Regions from separate parts of the Bradyrhizobium sp. USDA 4501 genome, predicted to be linked through region 3. Evidence: predicted binding sites of a transcription regulator. Region 3 holds the regulator's gene; each other region holds the start of a gene.
The links. Region 3 encodes PhoB, which activates phosphate uptake and scavenging genes when phosphate is short. Its sites were predicted from a motif close to TGTCATNNANCTGTCAT; they were not measured.
Positions count from the first base shown of each region.

Region 1: ACVWZM_RS38125 (phospholipase C) is a predicted target of PhoB. The motif match lies at 1,520-1,536, and genes of this name have one in related genera.
Region 2: ACVWZM_RS43095 (RNA degradosome polyphosphate kinase) is a predicted target of PhoB. The motif match lies at 3,802-3,818, and genes of this name have one in related genera.
Region 4: ACVWZM_RS34550 (UDP-2,3-diacylglucosamine diphosphatase) is a predicted target of PhoB. The motif match lies at 4,202-4,218, and genes of this name have one in related genera.

Region 1 covers NZ_JBSSEX010000001.1:8,204,527-8,211,873, reverse strand. The annotation lists gene ACVWZM_RS38125 (phospholipase C) at 1-1,443, opposite strand, end outside; gene ACVWZM_RS38120 (alpha/beta fold hydrolase) at 1,918-2,802, opposite strand; gene hydA (dihydropyrimidinase) at 2,849-4,261, opposite strand; gene ACVWZM_RS38110 (aspartate/glutamate racemase family protein) at 4,261-5,025, opposite strand; gene ACVWZM_RS38105 (GntR family transcriptional regulator) at 5,022-5,828, opposite strand; gene ACVWZM_RS38100 (maleate cis-trans isomerase family protein) at 5,844-6,620, opposite strand; gene ACVWZM_RS38095 (MFS transporter) at 6,673-7,347, opposite strand, start outside.
Region 2 covers NZ_JBSSEX010000001.1:9,199,626-9,206,972, reverse strand. The annotation lists gene ACVWZM_RS43105 (TerC family protein) at 1-4, shown strand, start outside; gene ppx (exopolyphosphatase) at 8-1,510, opposite strand; gene ACVWZM_RS43095 (RNA degradosome polyphosphate kinase) at 1,524-3,728, opposite strand; gene ACVWZM_RS43090 (P-loop NTPase family protein) at 3,860-4,537, opposite strand; gene ACVWZM_RS43085 (CDP-alcohol phosphatidyltransferase family protein) at 4,625-5,167, opposite strand; gene purM (phosphoribosylformylglycinamidine cyclo-ligase) at 5,328-6,401, shown strand; gene purN (phosphoribosylglycinamide formyltransferase) at 6,398-7,048, shown strand; gene ACVWZM_RS43070 (cold-shock protein) at 7,126-7,329, opposite strand.
Region 3 covers NZ_JBSSEX010000001.1:5,301,787-5,309,133, reverse strand. The annotation lists gene ACVWZM_RS24175 (GcrA family cell cycle regulator) at 448-960, shown strand; gene phoB (phosphate regulon transcriptional regulator PhoB) at 1,256-1,966, opposite strand; gene phoU (phosphate signaling complex protein PhoU) at 2,112-2,828, opposite strand; gene pstB (phosphate ABC transporter ATP-binding protein PstB) at 2,935-3,753, opposite strand; gene pstA (phosphate ABC transporter permease PstA) at 3,750-4,595, opposite strand; gene pstC (phosphate ABC transporter permease subunit PstC) at 4,600-5,589, opposite strand; gene pstS (phosphate ABC transporter substrate-binding protein PstS) at 5,818-6,828, opposite strand; gene ACVWZM_RS24140 (sensor histidine kinase) at 6,964-7,347, opposite strand, start outside.
Region 4 covers NZ_JBSSEX010000001.1:7,494,293-7,501,639, reverse strand. The annotation lists gene ACVWZM_RS34565 (hypothetical protein) at 1-1,094, shown strand, start outside; gene ACVWZM_RS34560 (threonine/serine dehydratase) at 1,232-2,221, opposite strand; gene ACVWZM_RS34555 (glycosyltransferase family 4 protein) at 2,278-3,369, opposite strand; gene ACVWZM_RS34550 (UDP-2,3-diacylglucosamine diphosphatase) at 3,366-4,178, opposite strand; gene thiD (bifunctional hydroxymethylpyrimidine kinase/phosphomethylpyrimidine kinase) at 4,429-5,226, opposite strand; gene ACVWZM_RS34540 (Lrp/AsnC ligand binding domain-containing protein) at 5,421-5,666, shown strand; gene ACVWZM_RS34535 (c-type cytochrome) at 5,789-6,718, opposite strand; gene ACVWZM_RS34530 (CHRD domain-containing protein) at 6,885-7,307, shown strand.

The sequences.
Region 1 (7,347 bases), 2.9 Mb from region 3:
GACGGAGGCCTGCGAGATGCGGGTGTGGCTGACGTAATTCCGCTTGGCGAAGGGCGAGATCACCAGGAACGGGACACGCGTACCGGGACCGCAGCGGCCGTTTACCGGCTGGCCGTTGAGGCCGTTCGGCGGCGTCTGCCTGCCGATACCGCGACCGCACTGGCCGGGACCGTTGACCTGGTCGGCGGTGGGATCATACGAGGCGCTGATCGGTGCAAGGTACTGGTGGTCGTACCAGCCGTCGGAGTCGTCATAGGTGATGATGACGGCGGTCTCGCCCCACTCCTTCTGCTTCTGCAGGAAGTTGATCAGCTCGACATTGCCGGCCTGCTCATCGAGCGGATCGGAGTTGCCGGGATGACCGTCCTGATAGGCCGGCATCTTGATGTAGGAGACGGCCGGGAAGTTGCCGGCCTTCACCGAAGCATAGAAGTCCTCGAGATCGTAGGCGTGATTGGCCGGATCGAGCGTCTTGCTGCCGGGCACATAGGTGTGTCCGACCGCATTCACCGAGCTCGGCCGCGCATGGCTCGGGTTGGCGGTCGACTTGTAGTACTGGAACCAGGCGTGGTGCGGGATGTAGTCCACGACGGTGCCGTTGACGTTGCTCGAGAACGTGCTGCGGCCGCAGTTGGTGGTGCCGTTGCTGTTCTTGAGCGTCAGGTCGAAGCCGCCCATGAAGCTGCCCCAGCTAATCTGCTCGGCATTGAGCAGGTCGCCGATGTTCTTGCTGGTCATCAGGACCTGGCTGGTCGTGCTAGAGCAGGCATCGTAGGCTGGGTCGGTATCACCGATCAGCGTCAGGCCGCCCTGGCCGTCGGCGATCGAAGATGATGAGCCGACGATGTTCTGCGCGCCGTTGGTCTGGCCGGAGATCACCTCGAGCGCGCCGGGCGTCGACGGACCAAAGGTGTCGGTCCAGCTGTTGTCGCTCATCGCGAAGTTCTGGGCATAATTCCAGAACGCGGTGACGGTGTTGCCGTCGAAATAGCCCATCACCTGCCCGTTGGTACCGAACGCGCCGACGCCGCCGGCGGTGCCGCGACCGGTGAATTTCGGAAACAGGTCTTCCTTGCCGTTGTCGACTGCCTGCTGCTCGGGCGTGTAGGCGTGGTTCTGCGACTTGGTGTTGGCCTGGGTGCGGTCGAGGCGGAACGGATTGGTTGCGCCGGTGCCGTTGGCCGGATTGGTGTTCGGGTTATTGGTCAACAGATTGGCGCTGGCGAGATTGTTGACCTTCGGCGTATGCGGCTTCGCCGTGAACGGAATCGAGCCGGTCGGGTTGGTCGCAACCGGGTAGGTTGCGAAGTAGTGATCGAACGAGCGGTTCTCGTTGAAGATGACGACGAGATGCTTGATCGGCGTTTGGGTGTGGATGTCGTGCGGATGATGATCGTGGCCGTTATTGCCCTTGTTGTCGTCCTGAGCGGCGGCGCTGCACATCACCGCAGCGGCAGCAACCAGACAGACTCCGACCGTCGAAAGAAATTTGGTTTTCACCGTAGTGCCCCTTTTTATTTTTAAGGATTTATGACGTCGACCTGCGACAAGTTATCCACCACCGATGACAGCGCTGTGTCGGTCGAATGAATGCGACGAACGATGATGCGCGCTCATGTCCGCATCGGTTGCAGATATCGGGGGACCAATCTTTGCGCGCATGACAGACGCCCTCCTCTTCCGTCTCACGCGATCGGCTATCTGTGGACGCGGTTTCGGTCACAAGACATGGAATTGAACGGATCGCGTTGGAGATGACTGCAGCAGTCAGCAATCATGCGAACAGGTTGTGCACCGCCGGCTGTCGCGGCTTGCTCACGCCCGAAAAAAATCCGCGCCTTCCGGGGATGTGTCCCGAAAAGCGCGGATGCTTGGTCTGGTGGCGGATGAAGGCCGCGATTCAACTCGGCGTGAAGCCTACCCCTTCATTCCAGTGATCGAAGCACTGACCGCGCGCGGATCGCGCTGCGGCCAGCGGCCGCTCTCGACCTGCGCCAGGAATTCGCCGACGACCCGGTTGTATTCGTCGGGCTCCTCGATGTTGATGGCGTGGCCGCAGTTCGGCATCACCGCGAGCGCGGCCGACGGGATGCTCTGCTTCATCAGGATGCCCGGCAGCAGGCAAGGCCAATCCTCGTCGCCGGTGATGATCAGCGTCGGCACCTTGATCCGCTTCATCTCGTCGACCAGCGTGTAGAGCGAAGGGCGCTCCTTCTGTACGCCCTGCTGGGTGTTGGCCGATCCCACCGCCGAATGCTCGGCCAGCATGGCCTTGAACTCGGCATGGCCGCGCGGGTCCTTGTTCTCGTACTGCACGCGGGTCGGCCCGTAGGCGTAGCGCTCGGCGAAGGTCGGCATGCCCTCCTTGCGGATCATGCCCGCGATCACGTCGGCCTCGGCGCGAAACGTCTCGCGCTTATCGAGCTCGGCGCCGTAGCCGCAGCCACCGATGCATAGCGACAGCGCCCGATCAGGGTGACGCAATCCGAAATGCAGCGTCGCAAAGCCGCCCATCGACAGACCGACGATATGCGCCTTCGGCGCGCCGATATGATCGAGCACCGCCAGGATATCGTCGGCGGCACGCGCCTGCGAATAGGACGAGACCTGCTCCGGCACATCCGACGGCGGAAAGCCGCGCGCATTGTAGGCGATGGTCCGGAAGCGCTTGCCGAAGTGCCGCATCTGCGGCTCGTAGCTGCGCAAGTCGCCGGCGAACTCGTGAACCAGGATCACCGGATGCCCCGATCCGGTCTCCTCAAAATAGAGCCGCACTCCGTCGTCTGTCACAGCATAGGGCATGTTGATCTCCTGCCTTCTCTCTTTGCTTGTTACGGATTTGGTCGCGTTACGGAATGGTCGCGGCCTTCGGCGGCTTGGCGCGGGGCAGATAGGTGCCGTGGTCCTTGCCGCCAATGAGCGTACCGTTATCGACGACGACCTTGCCGCGCACCATGGTCAGCACCGGCCAGCCCGTGACCTCGAGCCCCTCATAGGGCGTGTAGTCCGCGCCGTCGTGGATCAACTCGTGACGGATCGTCACCTTGCGCTTCGGGTCCCACAGCGCGATGTCGGCATCCGAGCCGACCGCGATTGTACCCTTGCGCGGATAGAGGCCGTAGATCTTGGCATGGTTGGTGGCGCTGAAGGCGACGAAGCTGTTGAGGTCGATCCGCCCCTTCACCACGCCTTCGGAGAACAGGATCGGCAGCCGCGTCGCCACGCCCGGGATTCCGTTTGGCACCCAGCGGAAGCTGGTACGTCCCTTCGGCGCAAGCTTGCCCTGCGGGTCGTCGTAACGGAACGGACAATGGTCCGACGAGAACACCGAAAACACCTTCTGCTGCAGACCTTCCCAGCAGGCCTGCTGGCTGGCGACGTCGCGCGGCGGGGGCGAGCAGACGTATTTTGCGCCTTCCATGTTGAGCTGATCGAGATCCTTTTCGGTCAGCATGAGGTATTGCGGACAGGTCTCGCCCATGACCCGCAAGCCCCTTTGCTGCGCGCGCCGGATTTCGTCCATCGCCTCGCGGTTCGAGACATGCACGATCATGATCGGCACGTCGACGAGCTCGGACAGCGAGATCGCGCGATGGGTGGCCTCGCGCTCGACCGGGATCGGCCGCGAGGTCGCATGGAAGCGCGGCGCGGTGTTACCGGTCCGTTCGAGCTGGTCGGTCAGGAAGCGGATGGCGTCGAAATTCTCCGCATGCACCATCAGCATGGCGCCCGTCTCGCGCGCGACCGACATGGTCTCGAGCAACTCCCGGTCCGACAGCGCGAGGCCCTCATAGGTCATGAAGACCTTGAGCGAGGTGTAGCCGTCCTCGACCAGGGCCGGCAGCTCCTGGCCCAGCACATGCTCGGTCGGATCGGTGAGGATGAGATGGAAGGCGACGTCGACATGGCACTCGCCTTCGGCCAGCGAATGGTAATGCTTCAGCGCCTCGCGCAGGGTCTGGCCCTTCTCCTGCAGACAGAACGGCAGCACGGTGGTGTTGCCGCCGAAGGCCGCCGATCGCGTGCCGCTGGCAAAACCGTCGGCCATTGCGATGCCGTCGCCGGACGGCTGGGCGAAGTGGACATGGCTGTCGATGCCGCCGGGCAGCACCAGGCGGTCGGTGGCGTCGATGATCGTGGCTGCATCGCCGAGATCATGGCCGAGCGCCGTGATCTTGCCGCCGCGGATACCGACGTCGCAGGCGAAGGTGTCGGCCGCGGTCACCACGATGCCGCCGCGGATAATGGTGTCGAAGGACATCAGTTTGTTCCCTCCTTCGGTGAGCGGTGTTCGATGATTGCGGCGAGTGGCTCGGCCAGCCCGCGCGTCGGCTTCGGATCGGGACGGCGGAAGGTGCCGGCCACCGCCTTGCGCGGCTTGAGCACGGCGAGCGTCTCCGCCTGCCGCACCGCCGCCGCGACCGGATCGACCACCGGCACCGGAATGCGGTCGCGGACTTTTGCCGCGAGTCCGGCAAGCGGTGCGCCCGACAGAATGACGACGTCGGCGTTGTCCTGATCGACCGCACGGTTGGCGAGCGCGACCAGCAGCTCCTCCTTCTCGGCCTGCACCTCCGAGATCGACTGGAAATGACCGTCAAGCGTGCGAATGCCGGCGCAGCGCGAGCTCAGCCCGTGCATGGCGACGCATTCCTCGTACCAGGGCGCCAGCGCGCCGGCGAAGGTGACGATACCAAACCGGCGGCCGAGCATGCAGGCCGTGAGCATCGCAGCTTCGGCCAATCCCACGACGGGGAAGGCGAACAGCTCACGCGCGCCGAACAGGCCGGGATCGCCGAACGCCGCGATGACAGCGGCATCGACGCCGGGGCCGGCTTCGGCCAGCATCTCCAGCGCGATCGCACCGCCGATCTGGGCCTCGGCGCGGGTGGCGATATAAGGCACGCCGCGCGCGGCGGTGAGCGGCACGAGCTCGGTGCCGGCCGACGCCGCCTTGCTGCCGGCGGCATGGAGCAGATCCGTCACATCAGCCGTCGTGTTGGGATTGAGCAGCAGGATCTTCATGGCGCAACGTCCCTCGTCTTGCGGCCGCGTGGCCTTGCCGGTGCCTCCGGTGCCGCGGCGTCGTCCGCCTTGTCGTTCATTGCCTTGGCACCCAGCGTCTCGGCGACGATCTCGCCGGTGCGGCGCACGTGGTGGGCCAGTATCTGCCCGGCCCGGGCCGCATCACGCGCCTTCAGCGCCGACAAAATCTCCTGATGCTCTTGCACCGATTCATCCCAGCGGCCGAGCACCGACAGCGCGAAGAAGCGCGCCCGCTCGGCCCGCGCCAGCAGCGCCTCGTGCGTCGCCTTCAACACGGCATTGCGGGCGAAGCCGACGATCGCCGAATGGATCTGCTGATTAACTTGAAAATAATCGCGCAGCTCGCCGCGGCCGTGATGCCATTCGATCTTGTCCTGCAGCGCCGCGAGCCGTTCGAAGTCGTCCGGCTCCATGCGCAGCGCGGCGAGCTCGGCGGCGCAGCGTTCGATGCCGCTGACGGCCTCGAACAGTTCGGCGAGTTCGGCACGGCGGAACGGCGCCACCACGGCGCTGTGGTTGAGCCGCAGCTCGACCAGGCCCTCGCTCGCCAATTGCTTCAGCGCCTCGCGCAGCGGCGTGCGCGAGACGCCGAGCGCGTCGGAGAGGTCCGCCTCCCCCAGCGATTGCCCCGGCGCCAGCTCGCCGCGCACGATCATGGTGCGCAGCCGCGTCGCCGCCTGCTCGTGCAGCCCAACCCGCGGCACGCGCAGACGGCGCCGTTGCAGCGCGGTCATCGCGCGCTTGGGTTCCTTGTTACGTCTGGTCGCCTTGGGTTCAGTCACCGCTTGCCTTCACTGTCATGATTGGAGATCGCGCCCTCCCACGTGGATCGCGGCGGCCGCGCGCAGATCGGGGTTCGAGAACAGGCTGCCCCAGCCCTGCACGCGCGACGGATCGCAGCCGGCCGCGGCAAGGCATGCCCACAGTGTCACCGCAATCGAATCCAGCACCGGGACGCCAAATCCGCGCTCCAGCCGCTCGGCCGCGCCGGCGCCGCGCATGTTGGTACAGAGCACGACGGCGGCATCGCAGCCCTCGCGCACCACCTCCTCGATCAGCCGCGCGACCTCGGCCTCGCTGACCTCGGCAAAGGAGAAATTGTCCTGCAGCGAAAGATGCCGCTCGGCAAAACAGTGCAGCCCCTGCGAATTCCAGTTGGCGACGATCCGCTCCTGCACGTCCTTGCGATACGGCGTCACCAGCCCGATGCGGCTGGCGCCGATCCGCCGCAACACGTCGCGATAGGCCAGCACCGTGGTACAGGCCTTGATACCCGTTGCCGCCGTGATCTCTTCGCACAGGCTCTCGTCGCGGTCGAAACCGAGCCAGCTTGCCGAGGTGCCATTCCAGGCGATGACGTCGACCTTGGCATGCGCCAGCAGCTCGGCCGCGCGAAGAATCTCGCTGGCGTCGAACTGGCGCAGCGCCTGCTCCGACAGCGCGATCTCGGTCACCTTGAAGCGCGAGAAATGCGCCGAGACGTCGTCGACGCCCGATAGCATCGCGCAGGTGATCGGCTCAAGCGCGGTATTCGACGACGGCGTCAGCATGCCGAGCCGGACGGGACGTGTCATTGGTGAGCCTCATCAAGCGGCCGAATCCTTGGCGGATTCGGCCGCATCCGTTTTAGACCGGGAGCTTGCGGCTGTAATCGATCAGGGTCGAGCAGATCAACAGCGCAATGCCCGCGGCGGCGAAATACATCAGGGCCAGGAAATAGGAGCCGGTGGCCTGCACGATGAAGCCGACGATCAGCGGCGTCGTGATGCCGGCGATGTTGCCGCCGAGATTCATGCAGCCGCCGAGGAAGCCGGACTTGCCGCGGCCCGCCAGCGCCGACGGAATCGCCCAGTACATGCCGCACCAGCGCAGGAAGAACAGCGTCGTCGACAGCAGCACCACGACCGCAACCGCGTTGGTGACGTAGGCGACGAGGAAGATCGACACCGTCGCCATGATCGCCGCGATGCCGAACAGCGTGCGGAACACGGTGTTGGGCGACCCTCCCCGCTCCCGCCAGTTATCGCCGATCCAGCCGCCGACCAGTTCGCCGACGAAGCCTGCGAAGAAGATGATGAAGGACGCGCCGCCCAGCGCCTTGATGTCGAAGCCGTGCACCTTGAACAGGTAGGTCGGCATCCAGGTCAGCAGCCCGTAGAACGTGGTGTTGAAGAACATCCAGCCGAGGCACATGCACCACACCGAGCGAAACCGGAAATACGCCATCCAGCTTGCGCCCGAAGACGGCGGCGTCGCCGCATCCTCGATCGCGTGCGCCTCCTCGAGATAGCGCGCCTCGGC
Region 2 (7,347 bases), 3.9 Mb from region 3:
GTGAGGTCTAGCGCCGCACGATCGAGCCGGCGCGCCCGACCAGCCGCGCCAATTGCTTGAAGCGGCTGCCGACGCGGTCGGCGACCAGATCCACCATCCGGTGCTCGAACACCAGCATCAGCTTGCGGCCCTGGGTGCGGAAATGGGTTGCCGGCAGCACGCCGGTGCGCGCCGCCGTGATCAGATGCGCGACGCGGAATGCGGCGCCGAGCACGCGGGCGCGCTCGTCCATCGCCGGCGTCACCAGCGCGCGGATCTGCGGCGGCGGCTCGTTTTCCTCGCTGAGCCCGGCGTAGCGATAGAACACCGAGAGCGCGACGAAGGCGCGGCCCTGATGCGTGATCGAGCCGAAATTGCCGTTCATGATCAGGCTGAGGGTTTCCTCGCCGCGATGATCGGGATGCACCCGCCAGCCGATGTCGGAGAGCAGGCAGGCGACGTGCCGCAGCCTGCGGTCTTCCTCGGTCTCGCGTAGCCTGACGACGCGCACCAGCCGGTCGGTCCACGCCGTCAGCTCCTGGGCGTGGCGGGCCGAGCGCGACAGCAATTCGTTGAGATTCTGCGCGGCGCAGAGCAGTCCGTCCTTGGCGCGTTCGGCCTGCGGCAGCATCTCGTAGAGCAGGCCCTCGCGTACGCCGAAGGTCGAGAACACGATGGTCTTCGGCTGGGCCACGCGGATGATGTATTCGAGCACGAGCGCGGCATAGGCCAATAGCGGCCGCCGCGCGTCGGCGACCGACTCGATATTGGCCAGCATGTTGGTGGCCGCCAGCCGTCGCAGCCGCTGCGCGAAGTCGAGTGCGTCGGCCGCCGGGATCGAATAGCCGTGCATCACCTTGAGCGGGTAGCCGCTCTGGATGATGTGAATGCGCGCCAGCGCACGCCAGGTGCCGCCGACGGCATAGAAGGTGCGGCCGCGGCCGGTCTTGAGCTGGGCGACGCCGAGCAGCTCGTTCTTGACGATGCGTTCGGCGCGCTTGAGCGATTTGTTGGAGAGGTCCTGCAGCGCGAGGCTGCCGAGCGGCAGCGTCACGCCGCTGCGCACGCGGCTGCCCTTGACATCGATCAGTTCAAGCGAGCCGCCGCCGAGATCGCCGACGATGCCGTTCGGATTGTGCACGCCCGAGACGACGCCGAGCGCGGATAGCTTCGCTTCACGCGGCCCGGTGAGGATCTCGATCTTGGCGCCGCAGATGCGCTCGGCCTTGGCGATGAAGTCCGGACCGTTCTTGGCGTCGCGGCAGGCCGCGGTCGCGATCGCGTAGACGCGGCCGACTTGCTGGATCTTGCACAGCGCACGAAAACGGCGCAGCGCGGTGAGCGCCTTGTTGACGGCATCGGTTGCGAGCAGGCCGGTGCTCTGCACCTCGCGCCCGAGCCCGCACAGCGCCTTCTCGTTGAAGATTGTGATGAGGCTGCGCGCCATCGCCTCGTAGACCACGAGACGAACCGAGTTCGAGCCGATATCGATGACAGCGACGCTGGAAGCGCGATTCCGCGGCCGCTTCACCGTAAGGCCCCCCTTAAGACGATGGCTGCTGACGCTCGTTGCGACGCGTGAGACGGCGCGGTGAAGATTCCTTGAGAGACTTACCACGGCCGGACAGACTCGGATTTGTCATAAAGTAGTCATGCAGATTGAAGGGCTCTTCGCCTTTCGCGGCCTTCATACGCGTTGACGACCCATCCGGCAACAATTGCCAGCTTTGCTCGGTGTCCTTCAGGTTCGCGACCATGATCTGTTCGAGAACCTGCTGATGCACCGTGGGATTTTGCAGCGGACAGAGAACCTCGACGCGGCGGTCGAGGTTTCGCGGCATCATGTCAGCGGACGAGATATACACAGCAGCTTTTGTGCTCGGCAGGCCCTGACCCATGCCGAAGCAATAGATTCGGCCGTGTTCCAGGAACCGGCCGATCACCGATTTGACGCGGATGTTCTCCGACAGTCCCGGCAGCCCCGGCCGCAGGCAGCAGATGCCGCGCACCACGAGCTCGACCGAGACGCCGGCCTGCGAGGCCTCGTACAGCGCGTCGATGATATCAGGGTCGACCAGCGCATTCATCTTCATCCAGACCGCGCCGGGCCGGCCGTGCTTGACGTGGGCGATCTCGCCGTGGATGTGCTCGATGATCCGCTTGCGCAGCGTCAGCGGCGACACCGCCATCTTCTCGATGTCGCTCGGCTCGGCATAGCCGGTGATGTAGTTGAAGACCCGCGCGACGTCGCGGCCGATGATCGGATCCGAAGTGAAGTAGGAGAGGTCGGTGTAGATGCGCGCGGTGACCGGGTGATAGTTGCCGGTGCCGGTGTGCACATAGGTCGTGAGATTGCCGCCCTCGCGGCGCACCACCATCGACAGCTTGGCATGCGTCTTCAATTCGATGAAGCCGTAGACCACCTGCACGCCGGCGCGTTCGAGGTCGCGGGCCCAGCGGATATTGGCTTCCTCGTCGAAGCGCGCCTTCAGCTCGATCAGCGCGGTCACCGACTTGCCGGCCTCGGCGGCTTCCGCCAGCGCGCGCACGATCGGCGAATTGTTCGAGGTGCGATAGAGCGTCTGCTTGATCGCGACCACGTCGGGATCGCGTGCCGCCTGCTGCAGGAACTGCACCACGACGTCGAAGGATTCGTAGGGGTGATGGACCACGAGGTCCTTCTGGCGGATGGCGGCGAAGATATCGCCGCCATGATCGCGCACCCGCTCGGGGTGGCGCGGCACATAGGGCGGGAATTCGAGGTCGGGGCGATTGAGGCGGGTGAGCTGCGACAGCTCGTTCATCGCCAGCACGCCGTCGACCAGGATCACTTCGTCGTCTGCGGCCGACAAGGCGTGCTGCACGAAGATGCGCAGCTCCTCTGGCATCGTGGCCTCGATCTCGAGCCGGATCACCGACCCGCGGCGTCGCCGCTTGAGCGCGGTCTCGAACAGGCGAACGAGGTCTTCGGCCTCTTCCTCGATTTCGAGTTCGGAGTCTCTGATGATGCGGAATGCGCCTTGGCCCTTGACGGTGTAGCCGGGGAACAGGCGGCCGATGAAGAGACCGGTGGCCTGCTCCAGCGTGATCAGCCGCGCCGGCGCGCCTTCCTTGGTGGAGGGGATGCGGATGAAGCGGTCGATCTTGCCGGGCATGCGGATCAGCGCGTTCATCGCCTTGCCGTCGGAGATCCGCGACAATTGCAGCGCCACCGTGAATCCGAGATTCGGGATGAACGGGAAGGGATGCGCCGGGTCGATCGCCAGCGGCGTCAGCAGCGGGAAGATGCTGTGGAGGAAGTGATCCTCGATCCAGCTGCGCTCGGACTTGGTGACGTCGCGGCCGTCGACCAGCTGGATGCCGACCTTGGCCAGGATATCCCGCAGGTCGCTCCAGATCGCCTGCTGGTCGGAGGCGAGCTGCGAGACGGTCTTGTTGATCATCACGAGCTGATCGGCCGGCAGCAGGCCGTCCGGGCTGCGCTCGGTAATGCCCTCGCGGACCTGCGCCTTGATGCCGGCGACACGGACCATGAAGAACTCGTCGAGGTTATTCGCCGAAATCGACAGGAAGCGGACCCGCTCCAGCACGGGATGGCCGAGATTGACCGATTCCTCGAGCACCCGCCGGTTGAAGTGCAGCCAGGAGAGCTCCCGGTTGATGAAGCGTTCGGGGCTGGTCGCGATTGCGGGAATGGCGGGAAACTCCGCCTCTTTTTCTTTGATTTCAGTAGCTTGTGCCGAGTCCATAAAGTGCTGGTCCAATTCAGGGCAGGGGCCGGGGCGGTGTAGCCGAGAGCCGCAGAGACCATGTGATATTGCGATGACGTTTCGATGACATTGATGTTCCGCTCGCCTGCGCCGTCAAGCCGCGGGATGGATCAGGCGTCGCGCAACAGCTCCGCCGCCAGCGCCCGCGTGACGGGACGGCCGAGCCGGAGTGCCTCGGTATCCAGGAGCTCGACCGCCTGCCGGACGGCAACGTAGGAACGCTCGATCCGGTTGCTCAGATAGCTGACCAGCGGTTCGTCCACGCTCATCTGGCGGTCGGCGCAGAACTTGACGATCAGGCCGCGGAACAGCTGGTCGTCCGGCGGCAGCAGCGTCACGGTCGGCACCGCGCGGAGCCGCGACCGCAGGTCGCGCAATTCGATCTCGAACGCCGAGGGCGGAATGCGCGCCGTGATCAGCACGTAGGCATCGTCCTGGCGCGCCAGATTTAAAAGATGAAACATCGCGCGCTCGTCGAAATCCGCCGGCCTCAGGTCTTCGACGACGAGCGCACCGGTCGCAAGCGCGGTCGGCACCGTGTCGGCGGTCAGCGCATGCGCCGCGGTCGAGCGCGCGCCGGCGCTCTCGGCCCAGATCGCGGCGAGGTGGCTTTTGCCGGAGCCGTCAGGCCCGACCAGCAGCATGATTCGGTTTGGCCAGTCCGGCCAGCCGTCGATCAGCGCCAGCGCCGCCTCATTGGCAGGGCCCTCAAGGAAATCGTCGCGGGTCAGCTTCTCCTCGTGCGGCAGGGCCAAGGCCAATTGACGAGGTTGAACGCTACTGGCCACGCAGGTCTCCAAACCACTTTATCTAGCTATGCGTAAACGCGTTGCGTTTGTCGCGGGAAAACCGGCTTCCACTTTTCCGGATCCCGCCTACCGAGCTTCGATCGTGCTCATGTGCCGCACCCACTCCACGAGATAGAGGGACACCGAACCCAAAGTAAAGATCGTGACCAGGCCCATCAGGATCAGGTCGTAAGGGTGCGGCTGAAAGCCGAAGCCGAGCGAGGCCAGCACCAGCGCTGCGAACGCGACCTGCGCCACCGTGTTCAGCTTCGACACCATCAGCGGCTTCATCTCGACTGGCTTGTCGAACAACCATGACACAATCACGGCGGAGACGATCATGATGTCGCGTGACACCACGAGAATCACGATCCAGCGCGGCACCGCGCCCCAGATTCCGAGCGCGACATAGATCGACACCAGGAGCGCCTTGTCGGCGAGCGGATCGAGCAGGGCGCCGAGCTCGCTCGTCATGTTGAAGCGCTTGGCGAGGAAACCGTCGACCGCGTCCGAGACGCCGGCGATCACGAAGATCGCGAACGCAATCTCCATCTGGCTGGACACGATGGCCCAGACGATCACCGGCACCAGGATGATGCGGCCGAGGGTGATGATGTTCGGAATGCTCAACTTGGATCGCTTCCCGGCTAGAAGCCTGATTTTACTCGATATCCGGCTCTTTTGCGCAGCCGCCTTGTGTTATCTACATAGTATCGCGGCAGCAGCGCCGCGAGCCATTGCGCGGGGGCGGAATTCCTCGTAACCAGCCCCTGATCATCTGGAATTGGGCATGACCGAGCGCAAAAACGGGCTCACTTACGCGGATTCGGGTGTCGATATCGACGCCGGCAATCGACTGGTCGATCTGATCAAGCCGATGGTGCGGGCCACCGCGCGGCCTGGCGCGGACGCCGAGATCGGTGGTTTCGGCGGGCTGTTCGACCTCAAGGCCGCCGGCTTCAAGGATCCGGTCCTGGTGGCCGCGACCGATGGCGTCGGCACCAAGCTGAAGATCGCGATCGAGACCGGCATTCATGCCGGCATCGGCATCGATCTGGTCGCGATGTCGGTCAACGACCTCGTCGTGCAGGGCGCGGAACCGCTGTTCTTCCTCGACTATTTCGCCTGCGGCAAGCTGCACCCGGAGGCCACCGCGCAGATCGTCGCTGGTATCGCCGAGGGTTGCCGCGAATCCGGCTGCGCGCTGATCGGCGGCGAAACCGCCGAGATGCCCGGCCTCTACAAGGATGGCGATTACGACCTCGGCGGCTTTGCGGTCGGCGCAGCCGAGCGCGGCACGCTGCTGCCGACCGCGGATATCGCGGCGGGCGATGCCGTGATCGGGCTGGCTTCCTCCGGCGTGCACTCCAACGGCTATTCGCTGGTGCGCAAGATCGTCGAGCAGTCCGGCGTTGCCTATGACGCGCCGGCGCCGTTCGCGCCGGTCATGACGCTTGGCGCAGCGCTGCTGACGCCGACCAGGCTCTATGTGAAATCCTGCCTGCGCGCGATCCGCGACACCGGCGCGGTGAAGGGGCTCGCCCACATCACCGGCGGCGGCTTCACCGACAACATTCCGCGCGTGCTGCCGAAGCATCTCGGCGTCGGCATCGATCTGGCGCGGCTGCCGGTGCTGCCGGTGTTCAAATGGCTGGCCGAGCAGGGCGGCATCGCCGAGCTCGAGCTGCTGCGCACCTTCAACTGCGGCATCGGCATGATCGCGATCGTCAAGGCTGATGCGGTCGACGCCGTGACCGAGGCGTTCACCGCCGGCGGCGAGACGGTGACACTGCTCGGCGAGGTGATCGAGGCCAAAGGCGAGCATCGCGTGGTCTATAACGGTCATCTCGATCTCTCGCGATGAAGCGCCGCGTCGCCATCCTGATCTCCGGCCGCGGCTCCAACATGGCCGCGCTGATCGAGGCTGCGAAGGCTGCGGATTTCCCGGCCGAGATCGTGGCCGTGATCTCGAACCGCGCCGATGCCGCCGGGCTCGAGAAGGCGGCCGCCAGCGGCATTGCGACCATCGTCATCGAGAGCAAGCCGTTCGGCAAGGACCGCGCCGGGTTCGAGGCCGTGCTGCAGCGGGCGCTCGACGACAGGCAGGTCGAGTTGATCTGCCTCGGCGGCTTCATGCGGCTGTTCACCGCCGAGTTCGCGCGGCACTGGTACGGACGGATGCTCAACATCCATCCCTCGCTGCTGCCTTGCTTTCCGGGTCTCGATCCGCACGGCCAGGCGTTGCGTGCAGGGGTCAAGCTGTCCGGAGCGACGGTGCATTTCGTGATCCCGGAGACCGACGCCGGACCGATCGTGATGCAGGGCGCGGTCACGGTCGCTGACGACGACACGGCCGAGACGCTCGCCGCGCGCGTGATCACCATCGAGCATCGCATCTATCCGGAGGCGCTGCGGCTGCTGGCAAGCGGCCGGCTCAAGCTCGAAGGCGATCTCTGCAAGACCCTGGGCAGCGGCGCAACCGACCATACCCTGATCGCGCCGGCGCCTTAGCGCGCGGTTGCAGGAGACATCCCCCGGGGTGATGCGGCCGGGGGAGGCATCAGGATGAATTCCGCTGGCAGCGGCGTTCAGTGAACCTTGAGGTTCTCTGCCGACGCCTTGCCGCGGTTCTCCACCAGCTCGTACTCGACGGACTGGTTCTCGTTCAATGTGCTGAGGCCCGCGCGCTCGACCGCCGAGATGTGGACGAACACGTCCTTGTCGCCGACGGCTGGCTTGATGAACCCGTAACCTTTGGTCGGGTTGAACCATTTGACGGTACCCTTCGGCATCGTCTCTCTCCCAGTTTA
Region 3 (7,347 bases):
CCTTGACGCCAGCGCAGCAACGGCCAGCTTCGGAAAACAAAACGGCCGCCTTTGCGGGCGGCACGTGGCGGGCATTCTATGCTGCGGTCGGTAAGTGTCAATCGCCACGAAGTGGCCTTCCTGCAATGCGAAACGAGCGCAATCCGGAGCATTCCGGTGCGGTGGAAAAGCCTCATCGCGATGCTTAACTGTGTGGGAACATGTGGACGCACGACCGCGGACTCTTGCGCCAGAGTCACGCCATATTGTAGCGTTTGGCCTGTCGGGTACGACATCTCGTGCGGCGGTACTGGACCCTCTAAGTAGCCTTTGTGTCTCGCGTAAACGTTCGGGCGCAACACCGTGCCCGGCGAGGGCTAAGGGATTCTGGCCGCAGGGATATTTGTCCAGATTGGCTCGCAGCGCCGCTCCAATGATTGGCCGGCGCTACGCGAAGGGAAGAATGCGATGACTGTATTGACCTGGTCCGACGATCGCGTCGAGCAGCTGAAGAAACTCTGGGAGTCCGGCCTGTCGGCCAGCCAGATCGCGGCGGAACTTGGCAATGTGACGCGAAACGCCGTGATCGGCAAAGTGCATCGGCTCGGCCTCTCCGGCCGCGCCAAGGCACCCTCCACGGCCGCGCCGCGGCAGCGCAAGGCCCGCCCCGCCCAGCACATGATGCGGGTGGCGCGCCCGGTCTCGCGCGGCAACACCGCGCTGGCGCACGCCTTCGAGGCCGAGATGGAGCCCGATCCGATCTCCTACGACAATGTGGTGCCGATGAGCCAGCGGCTGTCGCTGCTCGAGCTCAACGAGGCCACCTGTCACTGGCCGGTCGGCGATCCCTCGAGCCCGGAATTCTTCTTCTGCGGCGGCAAAGCGCTCGGCGGCCTGCCCTATTGCGCGCATCACTCGCGCGTCGCCTACCAGCCCGCCGCCGATCGCCGCCGGCCGTCGGCGAAACCGCAGATCAAGTGAGCACTCGGGAAAACGACGGAAGACCTCAAAGACAAATCCCCGCGAAAGCGGGGATTTTTTTGTGTGACGCAGCCCGGATGGAGCCAACGGGGCGCTCGTTCGCGCGACCCGTCGGCTCCATCCGGACTACCGCTACATCACCGGCCTCGTCCCGGCGCAGGCCGGGACCCATAACCACGAATGGGTGTTGTTAGAAAGCCGTCTGGCCGCGTGCCGATTGCGCTGGCCGCGGCGTATGGGTCCCGGCTTGCGCCGGGACGACGCCGTGTTGCGGTTTATGAATGCCGCATGGCCGTTACGGCTGCGGCTCGGCCTTGGCAAAGCGGTCGTCGAGCGCGTAGCCGGCGCCGCGCACGGTGCGGATCGGATCCTGCTCGCGGCCCGGATTGAGCAGCTTGCGCAGGCGGCCGATATGCACGTCGACGGTGCGCTCATCGATGTAGATGTCGCGGCCCCAGACGCTGTCGAGCAATTGCTCGCGGCTGAACACGCGGCCGGGATGCTCGAGGAAGAATTCGAGCAGGCGATACTCGGTCGGCCCGAGATCGATCGGACGGCCCGAGCGCGCCACGCGGCGCTTCTCGCGGTCGAGCTCGATGTCGCCGTAGGTCAGCACGGTCGCAAGCCGCTCCGGGCTGGCGCGGCGCAAGAGGCCCTTCACCCGCGCCAGCAGCTCCGGCACCGAGAACGGCTTGACGATGTAATCGTCGGCGCCGGTGGCAAGCCCGCGCACGCGCTCGCTTTCCTCGCCGCGCGCGGTCAGCATGATGATCGGAAGCTGCTTGGTCTCGGGCCGCGCCCGCAGGCGGCGGCACAGTTCGATGCCGGACAGGCCCGGCAGCATCCAGTCCAGCACCACGAGGTCGGGAACGCGCTCCTTCAGCCTTGTATCCGCATCGTCGCCGCGCCCCACCGTCTCGACATCGTAGCCTTCCGCATCGAGATTGTAGCGCAACAGCGTCGTCAGCGCTTCCTCGTCTTCGACTACCAGAATGCGTGCGCTCATCGGTTTAAGTTCTTTCTCTGTGGTGATCCGTTGCCCAGACGCAAACCGAAACGCTTACTTCCTTGAGCATAGTCCCCGCGGAAACGATTTGTCGCGAGGATCGTCCAGTTTCGCTCTTGCCGGTTCCGTGCTTGCCGATCATGCCTCAGTTGCCCGGCACCGTGGTGGCAAAAGTGGTCATGTCGCCCTTCGGGCGCTTGTCGGTGATCTGCTGGCCCTCGATCATGTAGAACACGGTCTCGGCGATATTGGTGGCGTGATCGCCGATCCGCTCGATGTTCTTGGCGCAGAACATCAGATGGATGCAGAACGAGATGTTGCGCGGATCTTCCATCATGTAGGTGAGCAGTTCGCGGAACAGCGAGGTGCAGATCGCATCGACCTCCTCGTCGCCCTTCCAGACGTTCATCGCCGCCGGCAGGTCGTGGGCGGCATAGGCGTCGAGCACCGACTTGACCTGCGACAGCACGAGGTCGGTCATGTGCTCGAGGCCGCGGATCAACTTCAGCGGCTGGAAATCGCTCTCCAGCGCCGCGACGCGCTTGCCCATGTTCTTGGCGAGGTCGCCGATCCGCTCGAGATCGGTGGCGACGCGCATCGCGCTGACGATCTCACGCAGGTCGATCGCCATCGGCTGGCGGCGCGCGATCGTCAGCACCGCGCGCTCTTCGATGTTGCGCTGCAGATTGTCGATCTCGATGTCGGCGGCGACCACGCGCTTGCCGAGCGCGACGTCGCGACGGATCAGCGCGTCGACCGACTCGGTGATCATCCGTTCGACCAGGCCGCCCATCTCGGCGACCAGGCGGGTCAACTCCTGCAGGTCGCTGTCGAATGCCTTGGCGGTATGTTCAGAAGCCATCGCTTGTCTCCCTCAACCATGATCCCGGGGATCATGGTTTCGTGTCCTGAATTTTAGCATGACCTGATCGGAAAACCGGTTTCCACTTTTCCGGATCATGCGCCGGTCAACCGAACCGGCCGGTGATGTAGTCCTGGGTGCGCCGATCGCTCGGTGAGGTGAAGATCTTGTTGGTGTCGTCGAACTCGATCAGCTCGCCGAGATACATGAAGGCGGTCTTGTCGGAGACGCGCGCCGCCTGCTGCATGTTGTGGGTGACGATCGCGATCGTGTAGTCCTCGGAGAGTTCCTGGATCAGCTCCTCGACCTTGGCGGTCGAGATCGGGTCGAGCGCCGAGCACGGCTCGTCGAACAGGATCACCTCGGGGCGCACCGCCACGGTGCGCGCGATGCACAGGCGCTGCTGCTGGCCGCCGGAGAGCGACAGGCCGGAGGCGTTCAGCTTGTCCTTGACCTCGTTCCACAGCGCGCCGCCGCGCAGCGCCTTCTCGACCCGGTCGTCCATCTCGGACTTCGAGATCTTCTCATAGAGGCGGATGCCGAAGGCGATGTTCTCGTAGATCGTCATCGGGAACGGCGTCGGCTTCTGGAACACCATGCCGACCCGCGCGCGCAGCAAGTTGAGGTCGAGCTTGGGGTCGAGAATGTTGGTCTGGTCCAGCATCAGCTGGCCGACCGCGCGCTGGCCCGGATACAGGTCGTACATCCGGTTGAAGATGCGCAGCAGGGTCGACTTGCCGCAGCCAGACGGGCCGATGAACGCCGTGACGCGGTTGGTGCCGAGCGTCAGGTTGATGTTCTTCAGCGCGTGGTGCTCGCCGTAATAGAAGTTGAGGTTGCGCACCGTGACTTTCGGAGGCGCTTCCGGCAGCGGAACCTGGGGAATGTGGCCTGCGGCAGTCGTGGAGACGGAAAGCTCGGTCATTTTGCGGCCCTTTCGGCACCAAGGATACGCGCGCCGATATTCAACGCGAGCACGGTGAATGTGATGAGCAGCGCGCCGCTCCACGCCAGCTCTTTCCAGTAGGCGTAGGGGCTCTGCACGAAGTTGTTGATGGTCACTGGCAGGTTGGCCATCGTCTTGGTCAGATCCAGGCTGAAGAACTGGTTCGACAGCGCGGTGAACAGCAGCGGCGCGGTCTCGCCGGCGACGCGGGCGGTCGCCAGCAGCACACCGGTGATCAGACCCGATCGCGCGGCACGATAAGCGATCCGCTTGATCACCAGCGAACGCGGCAGGCCGAGCGCGGAGGCGGCCTCGCGCAGCGGATTGGGCACCAAGAGCAGCATGTCCTCGGTGGTGCGCAGCACGACCGGGATCACGATCACCGCGAGCGCAAGGCTGCCTGCGATCGCCGAGAAGCCGCGCATCGGCACCACCACCGCACCATAGATGAACAGGCCGATGATGATCGACGGCGCGCTGAGCAGGATGTCGTTGATGAAGCGGATCACCGAGGTCAGCTTGTCGTGCTTGCCGTATTCGGCGAGGTAGGTGCCGGCGAACAGGCCAAGCGGCGCGCCGATGCCGACGCCGATCACGGTCATGATGACCGAGCCGACGATGGCGTTGAGCAAGCCGCCTTCGGTCGAGCCGGGCGGCGGCGTGTTCTGGGTGAACAGCTGCACGCTGAGGCCGGCAAGGCCGTTATAGAGCAGCGTGATCAGGATCAGCGCCAGCCAGGTGACGCCGAACAGCGCCGCGCCGACACAGAGTGCGCGGATGACGATGTCGCTGCGGCGGCGGGATTTGTAGATCGGGTTCATGGCGTTACTTCCCCGCCTTCTTTTCAAGCCGCATCAGCATCAGCCGCGCGCCGGCGAGCACGAAGAAGGTCAGCACGAACAACAGCAGGCCGAGCAGGATCAGGCCGGACTGGTGCAGGCCGTCGCTCTCGGCGAATTCGCTGGCGATCGCCGCCGAGATCGTGGTGCCCGGCGCGAAGATCGACGACGAGATCCGGAACGAGTTGCCGATGATGAAGGTCACCGCCATGGTCTCGCCGAGGGCGCGGCCGAGCGCCAGCATGATGCCGCCGATCACGCCGACGCGGGTGTAGGGGATCACGACGCTGCGGACGACTTCCCAGGTGGTGCAGCCCATGCCGTAGGCGGCCTCTTTCAGCACCGGCGGCACGGTCTTGAACACGTCGACCGAGATCGCGGTGATGAAGGGCAGCACCATGATCGCAAGGATCAGCGCGGCGTTGAACAGGCTGAGATAGGACGGCGGGCCTGCGAACACCGCGCCCAGCACCGGGACGCCCTCGAAGATCCGGATCATGAAGGGCTGGAACGTGTTGGCCAGGAACGGGCCGAGCACGAAGAAGCCCCACATGCCGTAGATGATCGAGGGGATGCCGGCGAGCAGCTCGATCGCGATGCCGATCGGGCGGCGCAGCATTTGCGGGCAGAGCTCGGTGAGGAACACGGCGATGCCGATGCCGACCGGAATGGCAATCAGCATCGCGATGACCGAGGTGATCAGCGTGCCGTAGATCGGGCCGAGCGCGCCGAGCACCGGTGGATCGGCCGAGGGCGCCCAGCGCTGCGTCCAGAGGAAGGCGAAGCCGTATTCCTTCATCGCCGGCCAGGCGCCGACGATCAGCGACAGGATGATGCCGCCGAGGATCAACAGAACCGAAATCGCCGAGATACGGGTGATCCAATAGAAGGTGAGGTCACCGAGCTTGAAGGCGCTGAGGGCCTTGGCGCGATCGTAAGGTCCCGCGGCTTCCATCACATCGCTCTGAACAGCCATGTCTGCCACGCCAATCCCCTCTTTAGTATGCAAAAGCCACGCAAACCGCTACGCCCCGAAGCGATCTTCACTGACGCATTTGGCCGGGCGCCGTCGTTCCAGCCACGCCCCTGAGGCGCGAACCCCGGCCTCGATCCCGCGCTTGTTGCCGCGGTGATGGAGACCGGGTCTTGGTCGCTCGACCTGTGCCGCGATCGAGTCGGCACAGGCCCTGTCGCAGCGTCGGACTTAGCTCTTGATGTCCGACGACCAGGTCTTCTCGATCAGCTTGACGACCGAGTCCGGCATCGGGATGTAGTCGAGCTCTTCGGCCGCCTTGTCGCCCTTCTCGAAGGCGTACTTGAAGAACTTGAGCGCTTCCTGCGAGGCCGCCTTGTCGGTCGAGTCCTTGTGCATCAGGATGAAGGTCGCCGCGGTGATCGGCCAGGAGGCTTCGCCCGGCTGGTCGGTCAGGATCACGTAGTAGCCGGGAGCCTTGGCCCAGTCGGCATTCGAGGCGGCAGCCTGGAAGGCAGCCATGGTCGGCTGCACGGTCTTGCCGGCCTTGTTGACCAGCCCGGTGTAGGTCAGCTTGTTCTGCTTGGCGTAGGCATACTCGACATAGCCGATAGCGTTCTTGGTCTGGCTGATGTTGCCGGCAACGCCTTCGTTGCCCTTGGCGCCGACGCCGACCGGCCATTCGACCGCGGTGCCGGAACCGACCTTGGACTTCCAGTCGGCGTTCGACTTGGAGAGATAGTCGGTGAAGTTGAAGGTGGTGCCCGAACCGTCCGAACGGCGCACGACGGTGATGGCATCGCCCGGCAGGGTCAGCTTCGGATTGAGCTTGGCGATCGCCGCGTCATTCCACTTGGTGATCTTGCCGAGATAGATGTCGCCGAGCACTTCGCCCGACAGGATCAGGTCACCCGGCTTGATGCCTTCGAGGTTCACGACCGGGACGATCGCGCCCATCACCATCGGCCACTGGACGAGGCCGTCCTTCTCGAGCTGCTCGTGCTTGAGCGGCGCGTCGGTGGCGCCGAAGGTCACGGTCTTGGCTTGGATCTGCTTGATGCCGGCGCCGGAGCCGATCGACTGGTAGTTCAGACCGTTGCCGGTCTCCTTCTTGTAGGCGTCAGCCCACTTCGAATAGATCGGGAACGGAAACGTCGCGCCCGCGCCGGTAATATCGGCAGCGAAGGCCGACGTCGAAGCGGCGATCACGCCGGCTGCGACGATTGCTTTGATGAAATTCATGGGTGGTCTCCATCCAGTGAGCGAAGCGCCGAATGCGCCCGATCGCGCTCACGCCGGTCCATCTAGGAGCGGTCGGTGCTGCTTTTACGAAGGTTGGATGACAGTTGGATGACAGTACTAAGCTTCTGAAAACGCTTAGCTTTGAGTTGGTAACGGGGTCTTCGGCCGGGGAAAACAGGCGGTAAAAGTGGCCCCGTTCTTCGGCACGCTCTCGATCAAAAGACGCCCGCGATGACGGTTAAGAATATGTTTCACCAACGATAATCCGAGGCCCGTTCCGCCCTGGTTGCGGCTGTCGCCGACGTCGACCCGGTAGAAGCGCTCGGTCAGCCGCGGCAGGTGCTCGGGGGCGATGCCGGGGCCGAAATCCCGTACCATGACACGGATTTCGGGGGCCCCCTCGCCCGATGCGCCCGAAACGGCCTGATTCAGCGACACTATGACGCGGCCCCCGGAGGCGCCGTATTTGAGGGCGTTCTCGATCAGGTTCTCGAACAGGCGGAGCAGTTCCTCGCGGTC
Region 4 (7,347 bases), 2.2 Mb from region 3:
CCGCCGCGGCGATCAGGGACGAGCAACTGGCGCAGGCGCTGGCCGCCCTGCGCGGCGCAATCGAAGCTACCCAGGCCTCCGCCATCGCCGCGCTCGACGGCATCAGCTTCGAGCAAAGCCTCGCACCGGTGCGCAAGGGCGTGCGGGTGATCAGGGAGATCTCCTGGCGGCTGCGCGAGATCGGCAATGACGGCCGGATCTGCGACATCATCGATTCGCAGGTCAGCGCGATCGAGGCCGGCGCCGCCGAGGTCTCGATGAACGACGCCAAGGCTGTGCTGGATGCCGCCTTCGCGGCGCTGGCGCGCCGGCTCAGCGAGTTCGATCCGGACAAGGCGGCGACGCCTGCGGCCAAGCCTGACGTGGCCGAGGCGCCGGTTGCGGAGCCGCCGGCGGCGGCCTCCGCGCCGCCACCGGTGGCCGACGGTGCAGCCCTCGATATGGCCGCTACGCCGCCCGCGCCGCCTCAGGAGGCCACTGCGGCGCGGATCGTCGAAGCCGCGATTCCCGCCGCTGCGCCCGGCACTGAGGCCGCTACGGCCGTCACGCCACAGCCGAGCGAAGCCTGGCTCAAGGCTGAAGCCGCGCTGGCCGAAGCCGAAGCCGCGGAACTCGCCCGCGTCGCCGACGAAGCGACGGCCGACGCCCATGACGAGGCGGTGCTCGACCTGATTGCGATGGAGATGGGCGCGCCCGATCCGATCGACGAAGAGGCGATCGCCGAGGAAATGCGCGCCGCCGAGGAGATGCGCGTCGCCGAAGCGATGGACGTCGCTGAGGCGATGGCGGCCGAGCCCGAAATGGTTGCGCCGGCCATTCAGCCCGAGCCTGCACCGGCGCCGAAGGTCGAGGTCAGGGCAGAAGTCAAGATCGAGCCGCCGCCGGTGGCTGTGGCGCCGATTGCCGAAACTCTGGTGATGCCGCCGCCTCTCCGGCCCGCCGTTGAGCCTGCCCCTGCTCCCGCAGCAGAGATCTCACTCGGTTCGACCATCATCGCCAGCGGCCTGCTGAAAAGGCCGACTGTTGCGGCCAACGACCCGCTCGCGCCAATCCGTCGCATGAGCCAGGCCGAGAAGATGGCGTTCTTCTCGTAACCTCGACTGTTCATATCCTGTCATTGCCGGGCTTGACCCGCGCACGACGACTGGCGCGAAGCATTCATGTCCCATGGACCGCACGCGCAACGTGAGCCAGCTCATGTACCGCGGCAGCATCTGTGCCTAACCCGGTGTCAGGCAACCAGTTTCGCGAACAGGTCGGCGTCGACATTGCCGCCCGACAGCACGATGACGACGTTCTTGCCCTTGGCATCGATCCGCCCGGCGAGCAGCGCCGCGAGTCCGACCGCGCCGCCGGGCTCGACCACGAGCTTGAGCTCGCGGTAGGCAAAGGCGACGGCGGCGCCGACCTCGTCGTCGGAGGCGCTGACGCCATTCGCGAGCAGCTTGCTGTTGATGGCGAAGGTCAGCTCGCCCGGCATCATCGCCATCAGCGCATCGCAGATGGTGCGCGGCGCAACCGCATGCGCCTCGCGATGGCCGACCTTGAGCGAAAGGGCGTGATCGTCATAGCCCGCGGGCTCGGCGACGATCACCTGGGCCTGCGGATATTTCGCCTTCACCGCGGTCGCAACGCCCGCGATCAATCCGCCACCCGAAGCCGGCGCGACCACGATGTCGGGCGTCAGTCCGAGCGCAGCCATGTCCTCGGCGATCTCGCGGCCGGCGGTGCCCTGGCCCGCGATCACGAAGGGATCGTCGTAGGGGCGCACCAAGGTCGCGCCGCGCTTGCCGGCAATGCCGTTGGCGATCGCCTCGCGGTCGTCGCGATCGCGGTCGTAGAGCACGACTTCGGCGCCATAGGATTTGGTGCGCTCACGCTTGGTGATCGGCGAGTCCGCAGGCATCACGATGGTCGCCTGCATGTTGAGGATCTTGGCCGCCGCGGCGACGCCCTGGGCGTGGTTGCCCGAGGAGAACGCGACGACGCCGCCGCTTCGCTTGTCCTGCGGGATCGAGGCGAGCTTGTTGAAGGCGCCGCGAAACTTGAACGATCCGGTCCGCTGCAGCATTTCGGGCTTGAGGAAAACCTTGCTGCCGACGCGTTCGTTGAGAACGGGGAAGGTCAGGAGCGGCGTGCGCACCGCGAACGGCGCGACCACCCTCGCGGCGGCATCGATGTCCGCGGCAGCGACGGGTGGATTGAGAACGGTGTCCGTCATTCGCGATTTGTATCGCGGCGCCGGGCTGGCGGGCAAGACGCTTTAGCGTGACCCAACTAGTGCGAGTTTGGCTGAGGTGTCGGCAGGACGGCGAAAGGGTGCTCTTCGGCACCAAATTCGAGCGCCTCCCCCTCGCCGTCCGGCGGCGCGGGGCGGACGTTCATGCAGCGATCGATGAACACCCGGGCCGACGCCTGCCAGGTGTGGAGCGCGGCAAAGTGGACGCAGGCCTGCCGCGGGATGCTGAGCGCCTCCAGGCAGGCATGGCGCAGATCTTCGTCGAGCACGCCGACCGGCGCCGCGCCGATCACGTCGCGGGGACCGGTGACCGGAAAAGCGGCAACCGGCAGGCCGCTCGCCAATGCTTCAAGCAGCACCAGACCAAACGTATCGGTACGGCTCGGGAAAACGAACACATCGGCCGCGGCGTAGATCTCAGCCAATTCTTCCCCATGACGAGCACCGAGGAACACGGCGTCCGGATATTTCCGATCCAGCGCCGCCCGCGCCGGGCCGTCGCCGACCACGACCTTGGTTCCCGGCAGATCGAGATCGAGGAAGGCCTCGAGATTCTTCTCCACCGCCACCCGGCCGACGCTGAGATAGACCGGCTGCGGCAGGCAGAGATCGACGTCGCGCGGATGGAACAGTGAGGTATCGACGCCGCGCGACCACAGCACCACGTTGCGGAAGCCGCGCTGACGCAACTCGGCCGCCAGCGCCGGGGTCGCCGCCATCACCGCCCGGCTCGGCCGGTGGAACCAGCGCAATGCGCGCCACACCCAGGCTTCCGGGACAGGCGTCCGCGCCGAGACGTATTCGGGGAAGCGGGTATGGAAGCTCGTCGTGAACGGCAGGCCGCGCTTGCGGCAATAGCGGCGCACCGCAAGCCCGATCGGGCCCTCGGTCGCGATATGGATGCTGTCGGGCCTCGCCGCCTCGATCAGACTTGCGACCTTGGCCCGGTAGGGCAGCGCCAGCCGGAGATCGCGATAGCTCGGCATCGCGAAGGTGCGGAACTCGTCCGGCGTCAGGAAGCTCACCTCGACGCCGAGCGATTTCGCCGCCTGTGCCATCATGGTCAGCGTGCGGACAACCCCGTTGACCTGGGGATGCCACGCATCGGTCGCGACCAAGATATGCGTCATGCAGCGCGTGCCGTCACTCGCGGAACCGGCGCGATCCGGCGCACCGGGTCGGTCCAGGTGATGATCTCGAAATGGCCGTCCTCGTGCTCGGCGAGCGCGGTGCAGCTCTCCACCCAGTCGCCGCAATTCATGTAGCGGATGCCGTGCTCGTCATGAATCGTCGCGTAGTGGATGTGGCCGCAGATCACGCCGTCGCAGCCGTGGCGCCGCGCCTCGCCGGCGAGCGTCGCCTCGAACGCGCCGATATAGTTCACCGCCTTCTTGACCTTCAGCTTGGCCCATTGCGACAGCGACCAGTACGGCACGCCGAACATCTTGCGGAAGAAGTTGACGAAGCGATTCATCTGGATCGCGAAGTCGTAGGCCTTGTCGCCGAGATGGGCGAGCCAGCGCGCGTTCTGCACCACGAGATCGAAGATGTCGCCGTGGATCACGAGGTAGCGCTTGCCGTCGGCGCCGGTGTGAACGGTGTTCTCCACCACGTCGATGCCGCCGAAATGCGTGCCGTAATATTTGCGCAGGAACTCGTCGTGGTTGCCCGGGACGTAGATCACCTTGGCGCCCTTGCGCGCCTTGCGCAGCATCTTCTGCACGAAATCGTTATGGGTCTGCGGCCAGTACCAGTTCGACTTCAGCGCCCAGCCGTCGACGATATCACCAACGAGGTAGATCGTGTCGGCATCGTGAGAACGGAGGAAGTCGAGCAGGCGGTCGGCTTGCGAACCGCGGGCTCCGAGATGGACATCGGAGATAAACAAAGTGCGAAAGTGCCGCTCGGGACTTTCTTCACTCAAGGAGTCACTTCCCATGCCTGTGCACCTAACGGATTCCTGTGACAAGGCGATGACGATCCCCGCGACCCAAGGCCCACAAACAGTTGACGAGAATCAGCAGTACGCCGCTTCTCTGCGGATAACAGCAGCGTGCGACAATCTGGCGACATCGGCGGTCGCGGCTGTGGGGAAGAGGCGTTGTGTTGCCTGCACAGCGCGATGGAACAGCGAAGCGATCGAATGCGTAGCCCGGATGGAGCGAAGCGCAATCCGGGCTACAAGAGCGTCAGTAATATCCGTGGAAGTGATGCACCGGCCCATGGCCGTGGCCGACGGCGAAGCGATCGGCTTCGGCGATCGCCTGCGTGATCCAGGCCTTGGCGTTGCGCACGGAGGTCTCCATGCTCTCGCCCTTCGCGAGCCCTGCTGCGATTGCCGAGGACAGCGAGCAGCCGGTGCCATGCGTATTGGCGGTCGCAATCCGCGGCGCAGCCAGCGCGATGCTGTGCTCGGCGTCGATCAGATAGTCGATGCTCTCGGCGCCGTGCCCATGGCCGCCCTTGACCAGCACCGCGCGACATCCCATCGCCAGCAATCGCTTGCCTTGTCGCTCGACGTCGGCCTCGCTTGAGGCAACCGGCTCGTTCAAGAGCGCCGCCACTTCCGGCAGGTTCGGCGTGATCAGCGAGGCCAGCGGAAACAGCAGGACCTTCAGCGCATCGACCGCCTCGGCGGCAAGCAGCCGATCACCGGAGGTAGCGACCATCACCGGATCGAGCACGACATGGCGCGGCGCCCAGCGCCTCAGCCCATCGGCGATCGCAGCGATCGTGTCGGCCTGCGCCACCATGCCGATCTTGACCGCGCCGACCTCGAGGTCGGAGAACACCGCATCGATCTGGGCGGTGACGAATGACGCGGGCACCGGATGGATGCCGCTGACCCCCATGGTGTTCTGCGCGGTCAGCGCCGTGATCGCGGAGGCGCCATAGACCCCGAGCGCGGCAAAGCTCTTGAGGTCGGCCTGGATGCCCGCCCCGCCCGAGGAGTCCGAGCCGGCAATGGTGAGCGCGACCGGCGTCATCTTGCAGCACCGGCGGTTGATACGAGTGAGACCATCACGAACAAGACCATGGCCTGTCCTAGCCCGGCCGCCGATCGGCAGCAAGTTAGCCTGACTTTACCGCAAGTTGGCCTCACCTTGCCCCCCTGCCTCGCCCCTTGCCTTGGCCGCCCGTTTTGGGCCTATAGTCGCGGAAATCCCCGGAGACGACTTTGATGGTTCCTTTCTTCGTCCAGATCAAATGCAAGCTCGGCCAGTCCTACACCGTCGCCAACGCACTGGCGGAGGCCGAGATTGCGTCCGAGATCTATTCCACCGCGGGCAATTACGACCTCCTGGTCAAGTTCTACGTCGACCACGACACCGACATCGGCCATTTCATCAACGAAAAGGTTCAGGTGATCCCGGGCATCCAGGACACCCTCACGATCATCACCTTCAAGGCGTTCGGCGCGAAGTAGGACGCGCCCGCGAGAGCATGATGAGATTTAGGTCGAGCTTGAACGGCGTCGAAAGTTCACCTCTCCCTTGGGAGAGGTGAACCGAAACTGCGGCGAGCCGATTCAACCAAACCCATCCCGCTTTACGATTCCTTCTCCTTCTTGACCGGCTTCGGCGGTCCCTCGACCGGCGGCAGCGACTTGATGTACTCGGCGATCGCGTCGCGGTCGGACGACGACAGTTGCGAGGTGTTGCGGATCACGCGCACCATCGACCCACCGGCGCTATCGCCGTCCGGCATCTGGCCGCTCTCGAGAAAATAGGCGATATCCTTCACACTCCAGTCCGAGATCCCCCTCGGCGTGATGTTGGGCACCCAGCCTTCGCCCTCCGGATTCGGACCACCGGCGAAGCGCTGCGCAGTGACGATGCCGCCGAGGACGTTGCGCGGGCTGTGGCACTCGGCGCAATGGCCGAAGCTGTTGACGAGATAGGCGCCGCGGTACCAATGCGCCGAGCGGCTTGCATCCGCGATGAACGGCTTGCCGTTCATGAACAGGAATTTCCAGACCCCGACATTGCGCCTGATGTTCAACGGAAACGGCAAATCATGGTCGCGCACCTTGCCGGCGACCGGCGGCAAGGTCTTCAGGTAGGCGAACAGGTCGCGCACATCGCTGACCCTGGCGTGCTGATAGGACGGATACGGAAACGCCGGGAAATAGTGCGCGCCCGATGGCGAGGTGCCCTTCATGACCGCGGTGACGAAATCGGCCTCGCTCCAGCGGCCGATGCCGTCGTTCGGGTCGGACGAGATGTTCGGCGCGTAGAAGGTGCCAAATGGCGAGGGGATCGCGAGCCCGCCGCCGAGCTTCGTGCGGTCGTCCTGCTTCGGCACGGCATGGCAGGAGGAACATCCCCCGGCATTGAACGTTGTGAGGCCGTTGGCCAGGTCAGGCTGATAGGCAGGCAGCGCGTCGGCGGCAACGGTCGTGGGGATCGTCAGCCACCAGAACACGCCAAAGCCGATTGCGCCGGCCAGAATCGCCAGGAGGAAAATTCGTCGCAGCATTCACCGATCCGTCATTGGTCGCGTCAATTCATGGACCAGTATGATGGCAACCAGCCGGACATGCTCGCATCAAATTTGCCGCACCCACGATCCATTTGGGGAATAAATCCGAAAAACTGCTGTTTGAAGATTGCAACCATCCTGTGACGTCAAAGGGGAGAGAACCATGTCGAACAAGACCTTGCTTGCCACGCTGACGCTCGGCGCCGCCATCGCCTTCGCCGGTCCTGCCTTTGCCGAGAAGTTCACGGCGAAGCTGGACAGCAAGAGCGAAGTGCCGCCGAATACCAGCACCGCCACCGGCACCGCCGACATCGACTACGATGCCGCCAGCAAGAAGCTGAGCTGGAAGCTGACCTATTCCGGCCTCTCGGGTCCGGCCACCGCCGCGCATTTCCACGGCCCCGCCGAGGCCGGCAAGAATTCCGGTGTCGCAGTCGCGATCCCGAACGCGACGTCGAGCCCGGTCGAAGGCAGCGCCACGCTGACCGACGCGCAGGCCGCCGATCTGCTCGCCGGCAAGTACTATGTCAACGTTCACACTGCCGCCAATCCGGGCGGCGAGATCCGCGGCCAGGTGACCAAATAACAAGTGACGAAGTAGTCGTTCGCGACGCAACGCCAACAAG